DNA from 2 places in the Stenotrophomonas sp. STEN225 genome. Region 2 is predicted to be linked to the other one. Evidence: riboswitches for the same ligand, from Rfam matches in the RefSeq annotation. Region 2 holds a riboswitch; the other holds the start of a gene.
The links. A riboswitch is a leader RNA that binds a small molecule or an ion and turns the genes downstream of it on or off. The one in region 2 is predicted to bind thiamine pyrophosphate.
Positions count from the first base shown of each region.

Region 1 (4,588 bases), on a different contig from region 2:
GGGCCTGAAAGGCGATGCGGAGCTGTTCGACTATCTGCGTGACGGCAAAATCTGAATCCTGGCCATCCGGCCATTGAACTTTCAGGCAGGCTTCATGCCGTCTGACGCTAGATGAATACGCACGCCGCCCAGTGGCCCACGCAATGTTCCGGCAATCTCCGGGCGCCAGCGTGGTCACTACGGCAGCCAGGGCGCCCGCGCCCTCCCTGCCCACCGTGGCATGCCCCTACAGGAGAACCGAACATGCTCAGTACTTCCGCTCTCAGCTTCCGTGGCGTGGCGATGGCCCTGGCCCTGCTGGCCGGTGTCGCCGTGGTCAGCGACGCCAGCGCCATGTCGAGGAAGGACAAGCGCACCGTCGTCGGTGCGGTGGTGGGCGGCGTCGCCGGCCACCTGATCTCCAATGGCGATCCGGCCGCCACCGTCGGCGGTGCCGTGGCCGGCGGCGCGATCGGCAACCTGACCACCCCGGACCGCCACGACCGTCGTTATGACCGCCGCTACGACCGCGGCTACCAGCGCGGCTACGACCGGGGCTATGGCTATCGGGACCGCGGTCATGACCGCCGCTGGCGCGACAGCGACCGCCGCTACTACCACGACCGCGGTCGCCACCGCGGCTGGTAACCCTCGCCGGCACTGCCCGGCATCACCGGCAAACGGGCGGGTCGATGACCCGCCCGTTTGCGTCCGGGCCGTCCATGGCGTTGAATGCGCAGCCCTGGATGACTCCTTTGCCCCCGGCCCCCGCATGACCTCCACCGCCCACCGCGTGCAGGGCCTCAACAACGATGAGGTCGCTGCCGACTGGCCCGCGATCGATGCAGCCGAGGTCGCCTGGCTGGCCCGCCGTTATCCGGTGCTGGACGCGGACAGCGCCCTGCGTTGGCACAGCCCCCGGCCGTTGTCGGCCGCCGCGCTGGTCGAGGGTACCCGCGGCCGGGTGTTCATCAAGCGCCACCACCGCAGCGTGCGCAGTGCCGCCTGCCTGCAGGAGGAACACCGCTTCATCGCCCATCTGGACGCTGCCGGCGTGCCGGTGGTGAAGGTTCTGCCCACCGCCGGAGGCGACAGCGCCATCGAGCATGGGCCTTGGACCTATGAACTGCATTCACCGGGGGTGGGTGACGATCTGTACCGCGACGCCGCCTCCTGGACGCTGCTGACGGACATCGCACGGGCGCATTCTGCCGGACGCATGCTGGCCCGGCTGCATCAGGCCGCCGCCAGCTACCAGGCCCCACAGCGCAGCACGCATGTCCTGGTGGCACGCGACGAGCTGATCCGCGCCGCCGACCCCATCAGCGCGCTGGAAGCGGGTCTTCCCGACCGCCCGGGACTGGCGCGCTACCTGGCGCGGATTCCGTGGCAGGCGCAGCTGCGCCGCGACGTCCTGCCCTGGCATGCCGGCCTGGCCGAGCGCCTGTCCGCCGAGCCGCCGCTGTGGGCGCACAACGACTGGCATGTCTCCAACCTGCTGTGGCGCGGCGACGACGTCAGCACCGTGCTGGATTTCGGCCTCGCCTCACCTACCAGCGCGCTGTTCGACCTGGCCACCGCGATCGAGCGCAATGCCGTGGCCTGGCTGGAGCTGGAGCGGGGCCATGAGGCGGTGCGCATCGACATCGCGCTGGCGCTGCTCGACGGCTACCGCGAAGTGCTGCCGTTGTCGGCCACCCGCCTGCACCTGCTGGCGGACCTGCTGCCGATGGTCCACTTCGACTTCGCACTGTCCGAAGTGGAGTACTTCGAAGGCATCACCGGCTCGACAGCGAACGCCGATGTCGCCTGGTATCCCTTCATGCTGGGCCATGCCGCGTGGTTCGCCAGCGCACCCGGCCAGGCCCTGCTGCAGGCGCTGCATGCCGCCGCCTGAAGGGCATCGGCTCGCAAATCCCTGCCATCTGTAGTGAAATAGCGGCCTGAAGCGGGGGTGCCTGGATCTGCAGGCTGAGAGAGTCCCTTGGAACCTGATCCGGTTTGCACCGGCGTAGGGAGCTTTGAGCCGCAGCCACACCCCCGTTCCGGGCCGGTGCACCTGCGCGCCGTCGCTTCGTCTCCCCTGTTGTCCGAAGACGAATCGAATGAACCGCTGCCTGCGTCCCACCCTGCTCGCTCTCGCCCTCTGTGCCGCGCTGCCGCTGCATGCCAGCGAGGCTGGAGCCTCCCCCGACGTGACAGCCGACAGCGGCGAACGTTCGCCCACCGAGCTGGCAGCGGTCCGCGTGCAGGCCGGCAGGCCGGCGGCCGACAGCGCGCGGGTCAGTGCATTCGGCGCCGGCTCCTGGAAGGACACCCCGGCCTCGGTGAACGTGCTCGAACGCGACTACCTCGACCGTCGACAGGTGCGCTCGTTGTCCGAACTGGCCAGCAATGACGCCTCGCTCGGTGATGCCTACGCGCCGGTGGGCTACTACCAGAACGTCGCCATCCGCGGCTTCGCGCTCGATGCCGCCACCGGCTACCGCTTCAACGGGCTGGCCATCGCCGGCGAACAGCGGCTGGCGCTGGAGAACGTGCAGGCGGTGGAGATCCTGAAGGGTGAAGCCGGCCTCGCCGCGGGGGTGATGGCACCCGGCGGCATCATCAACTACATCGGCAAGCGCCCGGCCGAAGTGCGCACGGCTACCCTTGGCACCGATTCGGAAGGCTCGCGCTATGCCGCCGTCGATGTCGGCCACTGGATCACGCCGCGTTTCGGCATCCGCCTCAATGCCGCCTGGGAGGGCAGCGAGTCCTACGTCGAGCACGCCGACGGCCGCCGCAACTTCTATTCGCTTGCAGCGGACTGGCTGATCGGCGAGCGCGGCAAGCTGGAAGTGGACGCCAACTACCAGACCAGTTCGCAGCGCTCGGTGTCCGGTTACCAGCTGCTGGGCGCACGGGAGCTGCCTCGTGGCGTCGACCGCGAGCACCTGCTGGGCTATCAGCCGTGGCAGCGCCCGGTGGAAATCGCCAGCACCAACATCACCGCCGTACACACCTACGACTTCAACGAGCGCTGGCAGTCGCGGCTGTCGGTGGGCCACAGCCGCTCGGTGATCGACGACAACGTCGCCTTCGCCTATGGCTGCTACTACGCCGACGCGTGCGCTGATGGCAGCGTGCCCGGCAACTACTTCGCCCCCAACGGCGACTACGACATCTACGACTACCGCAGTCCGGACGATACCCGCCGCAACCAGCAGGCGCGCGCCGAGCTGCGTGGCCGCTTCGACACCGGCAGCGTCGGCCACCAGCTGACGGTCGGCGCCGACACGTTCCGCCGCACGGTGGACAGGCGACCGAGCGTCAACGAGTACGTAGGCAGCAGCAACATCCACGACACGCAGGTGCCGGTGTACGAGCCCTCGCCGCTGATGCCCGGCCCGTCCGCACGGCGTCTGGACAGCCGCCAGACCGCCGTGTTCGTGCTGGACCGCATGCAGTTCGGCGATGACTGGCAGTGGCTGGCCGGTGGCCGCTTCGTCCGCCTGGACGAGCGCGCGTACGACAAGCGCGGCACGCCGCAGCGGCACAGCCGGCTGTCGCGCTTCCTGCCGCAGACCGCGCTGGTATGGAAGGCCACCGACCAGCTCAATGCGTACGCCAGTTATGTGCGCGGCATTGCGCTGGGCCAAGAGGCACCGTTCTGGACCTCCAACGCCGATGCCTTCCTGCCGGCGGTGCAGTCACGGCAGCTGGAAGCCGGCGTCAAGTACGTGCCAGCTGCCTCGCTCACCCTGGGCGCCGCGCTGTTCCGCATCTCGCAGCCCTACCAGTACGCCATGCCGGATGACAGCGATGCCGGTTACACCTTCGTCGAGCGCGGCACGCAGACCCATACCGGCCTGGAGCTGACCGCCAACGGCCAGCTGACCGATGCGCTGCAGATCGTCGCCAGCGCCAGCGTGCTGCAGGCGCGTGCACGCGATACCGACACGCCGGGCCAGGAAGGCCATCAGCTGGTGAACGTGCCGAAGGTGCGTGCCAGTGTGCACCTGGCCTACGCACTGCCGTTCGTGCAGGGCCTGGATGTCACCGGTGGCTGGCGCTATGCCGCCGCCAATGTGGCCCGTGCCGACGGCGGCGTACGCGCGCCGGACTATTCGGTGTTCGATGCCGGCCTGCGCTTCCGCCACCGCGTGCATGAGCGCGCCGTGACCTGGAACCTGTCGGTGGACAACGTGTTCAACCGCTTCTACTGGCGCGACACCGGCAGCAGCGGCGGTGACTACTACCTGTTCCCCGGCGCACCGCGACAGGCACGCCTGTCGGTGACGTTCGCGCTGTGAGCGGCGCCGTGCTCGAGTGGACCGCCGCGCTGTGCAGCGTGCTGGGCGTATGGCTGATGGCGCGCCGGCGGCTGGCAGCGTGGCCGGTCGGCCTGCTGTCGGTGGCGCTGTACGGCCTGGTGTTCGCCGAGGCCAGGCTGTACTCCGACACGCTGCTGCAGGTCGCCTTCGCCGGCTTCCTGGTCTATGGCTGGATCAACTGGCGCCAGCACGCCGCCGACGAGGGTAGCATCCGCATCGTGCCGCTGGCGCGCGGGAAACTGCTGCGTGACCTGATCATCGGCCTGTGCGGTGGCGTGGCGCTGGGCACGGTC
Region 1 covers NZ_JBRRBV010000003.1:243,989-248,576, reverse strand. Annotated here, with positions in the region: gene ACVOJ1_RS05090 (response regulator) at 1-55, shown strand, start outside; gene ACVOJ1_RS05085 (glycine zipper 2TM domain-containing protein) at 244-627, shown strand; gene ACVOJ1_RS05080 (phosphotransferase enzyme family protein) at 752-1,876, shown strand; TPP riboswitch at 1,920-2,014, shown strand; gene ACVOJ1_RS05075 (TonB-dependent receptor) at 2,085-4,274, shown strand; gene pnuC (nicotinamide riboside transporter PnuC) at 4,283-4,588, shown strand, end outside.
Region 1: another riboswitch for thiamine pyrophosphate. It lies ahead of ACVOJ1_RS05075 (TonB-dependent receptor); the one in region 2 lies ahead of thiC (phosphomethylpyrimidine synthase ThiC).

Region 2 (4,588 bases):
TCAGCGCGCCGGCCGTATAGAAGTAGAGCAGGCTCTCCAGCAGCTGCGCGGTGGTCACCAGCGCGGCGCGGTCCAGCAGCGCGCCGGCGATGGAGAACACCACCGCCGGAATCGCCAGCAGCAGTGCCAGCCATGTACCCAACGGGCTGCGCTGGACCACCCACAACGCCAGGCCCAGCACCGCCATTCCAAACATGCCCAATGCGGCGCGGCCGGCGGCCGTGTCGTCCAGCGCGGGATACAGCATCACCGCCAGCAGCTGCGCGCCCAGCAGCCACGCGGACGGATGGCGGCGGGCGATGGCCAGCCAGCGGGTGGTCACGGCAACAGGCATGGCGTCCCTTCCCCGGAAAGATGGGCGGAGGATAACGGGATGCGCGTGAGGCGCGCGATGCAGCGCCGCCGGGGCACGCCCGGCGACGCCAGTCCGATCAGCCCTGCTGGTAGACCTCCGCGCCCGCAGCGCGGAACTGCTCGGACTTCTCCTTCATTCCGGCCTCGGCGTACTCGCGCACGTCCTGGGTGATCTTCATCGAGCAGAAGTGCGGCCCGCACATCGAGCAGAAGTGCGCCAGCTTGTGCGCGTCCTTGGGCAGCGTCTCGTCATGGAATTCCTTTGCCTTCTCCGGGTCCAGCCCGAGGTGGAACTGGTCTTCCCAACGGAACTCGAAGCGCGCCTTGCTCAATGCGTTGTCGCGGACCTGCGCGCCCGGATGCCCCTTGGCCAGGTCGGCCGCATGTGCGGCGATGCGATAGGCCATGATGCCGTCGCGCACATCCTGGCGGTTGGGCAGGCCAAGGTGTTCCTTCGGCGTCACGTAGCAGAGCATCGCGGTACCGAACCAACCGATCATCGCTGCGCCGATGGCACTGGTGATGTGGTCATAGCCGGGCGCGATGTCCGTGGTCAGCGGCCCCAGCGTATAGAACGGAGCCTCACCACATTCGCGCAGCTGCTTGTCCATGTTTTCCTTGATCAGCTGCATCGGCACGTGCCCGGGACCTTCGATCATCGTCTGCACGTCATGCTTCCATGCGATCTTCGTCAGCTCGCCCAGCGTTTCCAGCTCGCCGAACTGCGCCGCGTCGTTGGCGTCTGCGATGCAGCCCGGGCGCAGCCCATCGCCCAGCGAGAAGGTCACGTCGTAGGCCTTCATGATTTCGCAGATGTCTTCGAAGTGCGTGTAGAGGAAATTCTCCTTGTGATGGGCCAGGCACCACTTGGCCATGATCGAGCCGCCGCGACTGACGATGCCGGTCACCCGCTTGGCGGTCAGCGGCACGTAGCGCAGCAGCACGCCGGCATGGATGGTGAAGTAGTCCACGCCCTGTTCGGCCTGTTCGATCAACGTGTCGCGGAAGATCTCCCAGGTCAGTGCCTCGGCACGGCCATCGACCTTCTCCAGGGCCTGATAGATCGGCACCGTGCCGATCGCCACCGGCGAGTTGCGGATGATCCACTCGCGGGTCTCGTGGATGTGCTTGCCGGTGGACAGGTCCATCACCGTATCGCCCCCCCAGCGGATCGCCCACACCAGCTTCTCCACTTCCTCGGCGATGCCGGATGACACCGCGCTGTTGCCGATGTTGGCGTTGATCTTGGTCAGGAAGTTGCGGCCGATGATCATCGGCTCGCTTTCCGGGTGGTTGATGTTGTTGGGCAGCACCGCCCGGCCACGGGCGATTTCGTCGCGGACGAACTCCGGGGTGATGATCTTCTGGATTGATGCGCCGAAGGCTTCGCCCGGATGCTGCTGCAGCAGGCCTGCATCGCGGATCGCGTCCAGCCGCTGGTTCTCGCGGATGGCGACGAATTCCATCTCAGGCGTGATGATGCCGCGGCGCGCATAGTGCATCTGGGTGACATTGCCACCCGCACGGGCGCGGCGCGGCAGGCTGCGGGCCGGGAAGCGCACCGCATCGAGCTTCGGGTCGTGCTCGCGATCGCGGCCGAAGGAAGAGCTCAGGCCATCAAGCTGTTCGGTGTCACCCCGCGCTTCGACCCAGGCACGGCGCAGGGCCGGCAAGCCCGCGGACAGGTCGATGCGCACGTCAGGATCGGTGTAGGGGCCGGAGGTGTCATACACCGTGACCGGCGCGTTCTCTTCGCCGCCGAACAGGGTCGGCGTGCGGCTCAGTGTGATCTCGCGCATCGGCACGCGCAGGTCCGGGCGCGAGCCGGTGACATGGATCTTGCGCGAGCCGGGAATCGGCCGGGTCACGGATTCGGAGAGTTGCTGGGCCTGTTGCTGCAGGGCGGAGAGCTGTGCGTTCATCGGGCATCGTCCAGGAGGGTCAGGGACGAAGCGGCGGCGCACTGCCCCCGCACGCGGACGGCCCTTGGGCCGCGTCCGGGTTCGGTTGCATTGCAAAGCTTCCCTACGCCGGTATGAGCCGGATCAGGTTCCAAGGGACTGTCTCAACCGTGGCCGATGGCCGCGGTACCCCCGCTTCTTGCCGGCATTAGACCATAGAAGTCCTGCAACAGGGCGAGCCTACGGGGCGGCTGCGCGTCACGCGACATTGATGAATTAACGCAACCATGACGTCGCGTTCAGTAACGTGCACGCGCATCGTGTCGCTGCGACCGATGACGCATCGCCGCCATCGCGGCCCCTGCCCGGCTAGCGCTCGAGTGCCGCCGGCCCCTCGCTGCAAGCATTTGCTCGCTCCCTCAATCCCTTTGATCGGAGAAGCTCCTTCATGGTGTTTCGTGTTTCCATCGCACTGGTCCTGTTGCTGGTGCTGCTTGCCGGCGTAGCACCCGGTCCCTTCAACGCCGTGGTGCAGAGCATCCTCGGCGAACTCATCCGCGGCATCGGCTGGCTGTACCTGCTGGTGGTGTTCCTGGCGCTGGTGTTCCTGATGTACCTGGCGTTCGGCCGCTTCGGCAACCTGCGCATCGGTGGCGAAGACGCCGAACCCGAATTCTCGCGGGCCAGCTGGATGTCGATGCTGTTCGCCGCCGGCATGGGCATCGGCCTGGTGTTCTGGGGGGCGGCCGAGCCGATCTCCCACTTCAGCAAGCCGCCGGAAGGACTGGCACCGGAAAGCATGGACGCCGCACGTGCAGCGATGCGCTATGCGTTCTTCCACTGGGGCCTGCATCCGTGGGCGATCTACGCGCTGATCGGTCTGGCAATGGCGTGGTTCCAGTTCAACCGCAACGGCCGCGGGCTGGTCAGCGACATGCTGCAGCCGATCATCGGTCATCATCATCGGGGCTGGATCGGACGAATTGTCAACATTGCCGCGGTGGTGGCCACGGCAATCGGTGTGGCCACCACGTTGGGCTTCGGCACCATCCAGATCGCAGCCGGCATGCAGCGCGTGTTCGGCGTGCATGCCGGTGTGCCGCTGCAGCTGACCATCATCGCCGTCGCCTTCGTGCTGTACATGGCCTCCACCCTCAGCGGCGTGGAGCGCGGCGTGAAATGGCTGTCGAACTTCAACCTGGCACTGGCCGCCCTGCTGCTGGCACTGGTCCTGGTGCTCGGGCCGACCGGCGCGATCTTCAATACCTTCACCACGACGCTGGGGTCCTACCTGAACCAGCTGGTGACGATGAGCCTGCGCATGTCACCGTTCTCCTCCAGTACGTGGGTCGCCGACTGGACGATCTTCTACTGGGCCTGGTGGATTTCCTGGGCACCGTTCGTGGGTTCGTTCATCGCGCGCATCTCGCGTGGCCGCAGCGTGCGCGAGTTCGTGGTGGGCGTGGTACTGGCGCCGACGCTGCTGGGCTTCTTCTGGTTCTCGGTGTTCGGTGGCACCGCGATCTGGTCGCAGATCTTCGGCCATGCAGACCTGGTACAGGCGCTGGGCAACGGCTATGAGACCGTACTGTTCACCCTGTTCGACAGCATGCCGCTGCCATTGCTGCTGTCGTGCATCGCGCTGGTTCTGCTGATGATCTTCTTCGTGACCTCGGCTGACTCGGCGGTGCTGGTGCTGGCCAGCATGTCCACCGACGAGGCAGGCGACCCGCCCGCCAAGCGCAAGCTGGCCTGGGGTGTGGGCATCGCGCTGATCGCAGGTGCGTTGCTGCTGGCCGGCGGCCTCGACGCGCTGCAGGGCATGATCACGATCTCGGCACTGCCATTCGCGCTGCTGATGGTGCTGGTGATGGTCTCGCTGTACCGGGTACTGGACCAGGAGTACACGCGGGAGCGGCGGCAGGCACAGCGCCAGCGGCACATGATCGATGCGTGGATCGCGCGCGAAATGGCGGCACAGGAAGAAACCCAGGCCGAAGCAGCGCGCGCGCAGGATTCGGATTGAGGGTGTTCGGCAGCCTGCGCCGGAAAAACACGAAGGGGTCGGATCCGTTTCCTCTGGAAAACGGATCCGACCCCAACCCACAGCGCGCGGCTGTTGCTGTTGCTTTTGATCTTCTTCTTTCACTTCCGTGGCTGACGCGCACGGAAATTGTCGGGGGGCGTGCGGGGGGGAAGGACGGGGATGTCCGCGGCATGGATGCCGCGGCCAAGCCTACAAGGACGTGTTCACGGCGTCCCCCGGCATTCCCATCCGCACGCCCCAATCCATGATCGGCTCTGGCGATCAGCCGCGAGGGGGCTCAGCGCGG
Region 2 covers NZ_JBRRBV010000008.1:80,571-85,158, reverse strand. Annotated here, with positions in the region: gene ACVOJ1_RS10190 (ion channel) at 1-334, opposite strand, end outside; gene thiC (phosphomethylpyrimidine synthase ThiC) at 432-2,276, opposite strand; TPP riboswitch at 2,359-2,459, opposite strand; gene ACVOJ1_RS10180 (BCCT family transporter) at 2,704-4,281, shown strand.